Regions from separate parts of the Kitasatospora sp. NPDC085464 genome, predicted to be linked through region 2. Evidence: riboswitches for the same ligand, from Rfam matches in the RefSeq annotation. Region 2 holds a riboswitch; the other holds the start of a gene.
The links. Region 2 has a riboswitch for cyclic di-AMP ahead of ACIGG8_RS36550 (M23 family metallopeptidase). Riboswitches for the same ligand answer to the same signal wherever they lie in the genome.
Positions count from the first base shown of each region.

Region 1: another riboswitch for cyclic di-AMP. It lies ahead of ACIGG8_RS13085 (NlpC/P60 family protein); the one in region 2 lies ahead of ACIGG8_RS36550 (M23 family metallopeptidase).

Region 1 is NZ_JBITTM010000012.1:117,728-121,118, forward strand. Features, by position in the region: gene ACIGG8_RS13080 (NlpC/P60 family protein) at 1-573, opposite strand, end outside; gene ACIGG8_RS13085 (NlpC/P60 family protein) at 796-1,917, opposite strand; cyclic di-AMP (ydaO/yuaA leader) riboswitch at 1,928-2,081, opposite strand; gene ACIGG8_RS13090 (NlpC/P60 family protein) at 2,419-3,391, opposite strand, start outside.
Region 2 is NZ_JBITTM010000059.1:24,543-27,933, forward strand. Features, by position in the region: gene ACIGG8_RS36540 (GNAT family N-acetyltransferase) at 1-267, opposite strand, end outside; gene ACIGG8_RS36545 (hypothetical protein) at 310-1,185, shown strand; gene ACIGG8_RS36550 (M23 family metallopeptidase) at 1,282-2,115, opposite strand; cyclic di-AMP (ydaO/yuaA leader) riboswitch at 2,128-2,286, opposite strand; gene ACIGG8_RS36555 (YiaA/YiaB family inner membrane protein) at 2,484-2,774, shown strand; gene ACIGG8_RS36560 (alpha/beta fold hydrolase) at 2,904-3,391, shown strand, end outside.

The DNA.
Region 1 (3,391 bases), on a different contig from region 2:
CGCCCTGGCCAGCCGCTGCTGGATCTGCTGCTTGCCGTCGGCGAGCGAGCGGCGGGCCTGGTCGAGCTCGGCGAGCTTTCCGGTGGCCTCCGTCCGCCGCTGGTCGAGCCACCGCTGGCGGGTGACCAGCTCGTGCAGCGTCTCCTGCTGCCGCTGCGACGCCTGGCCCATGGTGCGGGCGCGGGCGAGGTAGCCCTCCGGGTCGGGGGACAGCATCAGCTGGGCGGTCTGGGTCATCCCGCCGCCGCGGTACTCGGCCCCGGCGACGGTCGCCAGGTCGCCGCGCAGCTCGTTGAGCTGGTCCTGGGCGACGGCGATCTCGCCCTGCAGGATCGTGGTCTCCCCCTGGAGCCGGCGCTGGGCCTCCTGCGCGGCGTTGTACTGCTCGGACGCCTGCTCGGCCTCGTCGTAGAGCTGCTCGACCTGCGCCTGGACGTCCTTGCGGTCGGCCGGGTCCGGGCTGCCGGGGGCGGCGTGGGCGCCGCCGCCGGTCGCCACGCCCAGCGCGGTGGTGGCGGCCGCCGTCAGCACCAGTGCACGGGCGAGCAGTTGGGAACGGCGGTGCACAAGCACGGCAGCGGCTCCAATCCTGCGGCGCGGCCCCGCGGCCGCCCGTGGCGGGCGGCCGTCGAGCGGGAGTCCGGTGGCAGACGTTAGCGAGTCCGGGCAAGCGAGTCCAAACCCCTACGGACCCGAATATTTGACCCCCAATCGGACATCAGCCCGAGCAGCCGCCAACGCCGCAGGCCCGGCCTTCCGCGGTGGAAGACCGGGCCTGCGAGGAGCCGAACGGGGTCAGACCCGCACGATGCCGCTCAGCGGCATGTTGGTGACGGCCTCGTAGCGGACCGACGCACCCGGCTTGGGGGCGTGCAGCACCTGGCCGTTGCCGGCGTAGATGCCGACGTGGTGGGCGTCCCCGTAGAAGATCAGCAGGTCGCCGGGCTGGGCCTGGGACAGGTCGGTGCCGATCCGGGTGCCGGCGTGGGCCTGCTCCTGCGAGGTGCGCGGCAGCGACACGCCGACCTGGTTGAACGCCCAGACCATCAGGCCGGAGCAGTCGAAGGAGCTCGGGCCGGTGGCGCCCCACACGTACGGGCTGCCGACCTTGGAGGCGGCGGCGGAGAGCGCGGCGGCACCGCGCGAGCTGCCCGGGGCCGGGAGCTTGCCGGCCGGCGTGGACGACGGCGTGGAGAGGTCGGTGCGGCTGTTGTCGCGCGAGGCGCGGTCGGCGTTCTGCTGCGCCTTCGCGGCGGCGTCGGCCTGGGCCTTGGCGTCGGCGGCGGCCTTCTCCTCGGCCGCGCGCAGCGCCTGGCGCTCCTGCTCGGTCAGGGTGTTGAGCAGGTCCTGGGCGGCCTTCAGCTTGGCCTGGACCTCGTCCTTGGAGGCCTTCAGCTGCTGGGTGGTCGACTCCAGCTCGGCGAGCTTGCCCTGGGCCTCGGTGCGGTCCTGGTCGAGCTTGCGCTGCTGCTCCTGGAGCTGCTTCAGCTGGTTCTTCTGGGTGTCACCGGCCTGGTTCAGCGCACCGGCCTGGTTGAGGAAGTTGTCCGGGCTGGACGAGAACATCAGCTGGACGGTCGGGGATATGCCGCCGTTGCGGTACTGCTCCCCGGCGATCTCGGCGAGTCCGCCCTGCAGCTCGGTCACCTGGGCCTGCTGACGGGCCACCTGGTCCTGCAGGCCGGAGACCTGCTTCTCCAGGGTCTGCTGCTTCTCCTGGGCGGCGTTGTACTGCTCGGTCGCCACCTCGGCCTGCTCGTTGAGCTGGTCGACCTGCTCCTTGACCTGGTCCTTGGTCGGCTGCGGGTCGGCGTGGGCGCCGGACTGCGCGGAGAGGGCGACGGCAGCGGCGGCGACACCGGTCAGGATCGAGACCCGGGCGCGACTTGCTGGCTTGGGACGACGATGGGACGCCACGAAGGCGGGCTCCTTCTTCCTACGTCCGCCTACCGGGTGAGCTGACGGGTTCGGGCCGGAAGCATGCCCTACGACGCCTCACGGCCGTTCCAGCGGCCGACCTGGCGCCGATTCACCCCGGAGGAACGTGGTTCCCCGGCTCCGCTCCGCAGCGCCCCCGACCACTGGGCTCCCCTGTCGGGCAGTCGCTTCGACCTGCCCCGCTGCCTCGCGAACTCGGCGGTAACCACCGCCGCCACCCTGGCTGGGTGATCGACAGTGCGGTGGTTCGAAGCACGACCCTAGTAACTGAACCGTGATCGGTTCAAATCCTTGTCAGAAAAAAGACGGAAGATTGCCCAAGTTCTTTTGTGAAAATGACCGATGGTGATCACGACCGTACGCAAGGCTGATCAGGCCTCACCCGCCGCTCGCGAAACGGTCGAAAACCCGAACGCCACCCCGTCGGAGGTGGCGCGGATCACAGGGGCCCGCACGGGGCCCCCGGAGGGTGTCGGGCCGTCAGACCCGGCGGATGGTGTTGATCGGCATCGCGTCGGCCTTCATCACCTTCACCACGTCACCGGTGTGCGGCGCGTGGACCACCATGCCGTTGCCGATGTACATCCCGACGTGGTGCATGTCACCGCCGTAGATGACCAGGTCGCCGGGCTGGGCCGCGGCCAGTCCGGGCACCGCGGTGCCGTAGTGGCCCTGCTCCTGCGAGGTGCGCGGCAGCGAGACGCCGGCCTGGCCGTACGCCCAGAGCATCAGGCCGGAGCAGTCGAAGGTGCTCGGACCGGTGGCGCCCCACACGTACGGCGAGCCCTGCTTGCTCATCGCCTTGGCGACGGCCACCGCGGCGTACCCGCTGGCCGGCGGCAGGTTGCTCAGGTCGACCCGGTCGCTGCCGCGCGAGGCCCGGTCGTCCTGCGCCTGCTGGGCCTTCAGCGCGGTGCGCTCGGCGGCGCTGAGCGAGTTCAGCAGGTCCTGGGCGGCCTGCAGCTTGGTGTTGACGTCCGCCTTGGCCTGGTTCAGGTCCTTGGTGGTGCTGTCCAGCGAGGCCAGCACGGCGGCCGCCTCGGCCTTCTCCTGGTCCAGCCGGCGCTGCTCGTCCAGCAGCGACTTGAGCGCCTCGGCCTGGGTGGTGCTGGCCTGCTGGACCGTCGAGGCCTTCTCCAGGTAGCCCGACGGGTCGGAGGAGAGCATCAGCTGGACGGACGGGTCGATGCCGCCGCTGCGGTACTGGTCGCCGGCCACCTCGGCCAGGCCGCCCTGCAGCTGGGTCATCTGCTCCTGGCCGCGGGCCACCTGGTCCTGCAGCTGGTCGGCCTGCTTGCGCAGCTGGTCGGCCCGCTCCTTGGCGCCGTTGTACTTCTCGGCCGCCTGCTCCTGCTCCTCCTGGAGCTGGTCGATCTGCGCCTTGACGTCCGTTTTGTTCGGCTGCGGCGCGGCGTGCGCGGCCACCTGGGCGGAGAGGGCGACCGCGGTCGCA
Region 2 (3,391 bases):
CTGGCCGATCGGGGTCGCGTCCCGCGGCTCCTCGGCGTCGGCGAGCCTGGTGACGGCGAGCCGGTAGGTGTCCCGCTGCTCGGCCATCGCCTCCTCCAGGTAGAGCTCGATCTGGTCGGCGCAGGTCTCACGGTCGTGCGGCTCGAACGGCAGGTGCCGGGTGACCTCCGGGTCGCCGAACAGCGCGTGCAGGGCGTCCACGTCGCCGTCGGTGTGGTGGTACTCGCGGATGGCCAGCCGGGGGCCGGTGAGTCGTACGGGGACCATGGCTGCCGACCCTACCCGCCCCCGGCGGCTACCGTTCGGACTATGAACGACGAAGACCTGCGGCTCGCCCCGCGCACCAGGGCCGCCGACCTGCTCGCCTGGGCGGCCGAGCAGGGCCGCACGCCGGTGGCCGAGGGGCCGCTGCGCGCGGTGCTGGCGCTGCTGGAGCTGGGCGAGAGCAGGATGCACGACGGCTGGCCCGAACTGACCTCCGACGCGGTGGAGCACCTGCTGTACGAGCGCCTCCACCTGTACGTCCAACCCGCGCCCGAGGAGGACCCGCTCGCGTACGGCGAGGCGGTCCGGCTGCTGATCGACCACCAGCGGGCGGTGCGGCGGCTCAACGCCAAGCGCCAGGAGCGGCTGCACGCCGAGGCCGAGTGGCAGGGCGAGGTCGCGGCCGGGCTGCTGCGCCGCGCCGACCTGGTGACCTGGCCCCGGCTGTACGCGCTGCTGCTGCACGCGCACGGGGTGGACGTCGCGGACGGGGCGGCGGTGCGGGACTGGCTGACCGGCTTCGCCGGGCTGGCGGAGGAGGAGCGGCTGGCCGCGTACGAGGCGCTGGTGCCCACCGGCTGGCTGGACGAGCCGGACGAGCAGGGCTGGGGACCGGGACGGGTGCTGTCGGTCGGCATGGCCACGGACGGCGCCCGGCGGCTGCTGGAGCAGGGCCTGATGCGGCGCAGCTACCGCAACCTGGCCGAGCTGACCGCGCTCGGGCGCCCGATGCCGGACGAACTGGCCGGGGACTTCGGGCACTTCGAGGACTCGGCGGTCGACGCGGCACTCGACCTGTTCGGGGAGTGGACGGTGCCCGGGCTGCCGCGGCTGCTGGTGGCGGAGTTCCCGGAGCTGGCGCCGGAGCCGGGCCAGGAGGAGATCGACGCCTACCTGGCGCAGCTGCCCGCCGAGGAGTAGCCGCGTGGAAACGGGAAGCCCCCGGCCGTGCGGCCGGGGGCTTCCGGGTGGCTGTTGCGGGCTTCCGGGAGGCCGCTACGGGCCTCCGGGTGTCCGTTACGGGTTGAGGCCGTGCTGCTGGAGCCAGGGCTCCGGGTCGACCGGGGCGCCGCCGCCGGGGCGGACCTCCAGGTGCAGGTGCGGGCCGGTGACGTTGCCGGTCGCGCCGACCTTGCCGATCTGCTGGCCGGAGGTGACCTTGCCGGAGCCCGCGATGATCGAGGAGAGGTGGCAGTACCAGATCTCGGTGCCGTCGGGCAGGGTCTCGACGATCCGGTAGCCGTAGGAGCCGGACCAGCCGGCCGAGGTGATGGTGCCCTGGCCGAGCGCGTAGACCGGGGTGCCGGTGTCGGCGGCGAAGTCCAGGCCGGTGTGCAGGTTGGCCCAGTAGCGGGCGCTCTGGCCGTAGTGGGCGGAGAGCCGGTAGTCCTTCACCGGGAGGGTGAGGGCGGCGGCCCGCTTGGCCTCCGCCTCCTCGGCGGCGCGCTTGGCCTCGGCCTCCTTGGCGGCGGCCTTGGCCTCGGCCTCCTGCGCGGCCTGCACGCGGGCGGTCTCCTCGGCGGCGGTGCGCTGGCTGTCGGCCTGCTGCTGGATGCGGGCGGCGAGCGCGAGGCCGGGGTCGGCGGAGAGGGCGACCGGCGTCTCGTCCGGGGCCTCGACGGCGGGTGCGGCGGCCGGGGTGGCCGAGGCGAAGCCGGTGGCGCCCAGGGTGGCGGCGACGGCGGTGACGCCGAGCAGCGGGGAGGTGCCGCGGACCTGACGCGGCATCCGGTGCCGGTTGGTCTCGGCCTCCGGGCCGAGGGCCTCGGGGCCGTCCGCACCGGGGTGGTCGAGGAGCTGGGTACCGGCTGCGGGGCCGGCCGGGTGTGCCGGAGTGTGCGTCGACGCCACGGAGGCGCGCTCCTTTCCTTCCTTCGCGCCTACCGGGTTAGCTGACGGGTTCGGAGCAGGAAGGTCTCCTACGGCCGGGCCGGGGCCCCGCCGATTCACCCCAAGGAACGTGGTTCCCCGGCTCCCTGACCTGCCCGGAGGCCGGCCGGCGGGATTAGGCGACGGCGCACGGTGCCGTCTGGGTACGGCGTTGACAACCGCGCTGCGTTATCAAACGTTAATCCTAGGACGCTCTGATTCCAAGCCATCCGTCCGGGACGGCCGTGGAGCGAGTGATAGGACGTCAACGAACGACCCTTCGACACGAGCACTCCATCTGAGTACTCCTACTCATGTGCGGCCCGGCCGGGCGGCCGCATCCTGACGCCATGAGCGCACCGATGCAGAACCGCACGACGGCCGCCTACTACATCCAGGCCATCCTCTCCTTCGCCCTGTCGGGCACGGCCCTCGCCGTCGGGATCGCCTACCTGCCGGTCGGCGGGTGGACCCGGGCGTTCCTCGGGATCGGCCTCCTCTACACCGTCAGCTCCGCGTTCACCCTGGCGAAGGTGGTCCGGGACCGACAGGAGACGAACGAGATCGTCAGCCGGGTCGACCAGGCCCGGCTGGAGAAGCTGCTCAGCGAGCACGACCCGTTCAAGGTCGAGGGGGTCTGAGGCGGGCCGCCCGACACCCCCTCCCCCTCCGCCGCGATCGAGCACTTGACGGCTAAGGCTATTAGCCTTAGCTTTATGGCTATCGGCAGCACCGCCGATGCCCGCAGCGGAGGACCGAGGAGGCCCACCATGAACGCCACCATCACCCCGGACACCCAGTACCTGACCCTCCCCGGCGGGCGGATCGCCTTCGACGACACCCGGCAGGGCGACGGCACCCCCGTCGTCCTGCTGCCCGGCATGCTCGACAGCCGCGCCGCGTACCGGCACCTCCGCCCGCTGCTCGTCGCCGCCGGCCACCGGGTCGTCACCATGGACCTGCGCGGCTTCGGCGAGTCGTCCATCGCCTGGGACGACTACGACCCCGCCGCGATCGCCGACGACGTCCTCGCCCTGCTCGACCACCTCGGCATCGAGCGCGCCGTCCTCGCCGGGAACTCCTACACCGGCGCGACGGTCGTCAAGGTCGCCGGGGACGCGCCGGAGCGGGTCGCCGGGATCGTCCTGATCGACGCCTTCGTCGAGAACCCGCAGCCCGGCGCCCTGATGCGCGGCGTCCTCGGCCTGATGGGCGCGGCGCTCGTCCACTGGCCCGCCTTCTGGGGCTTCTACCTGCG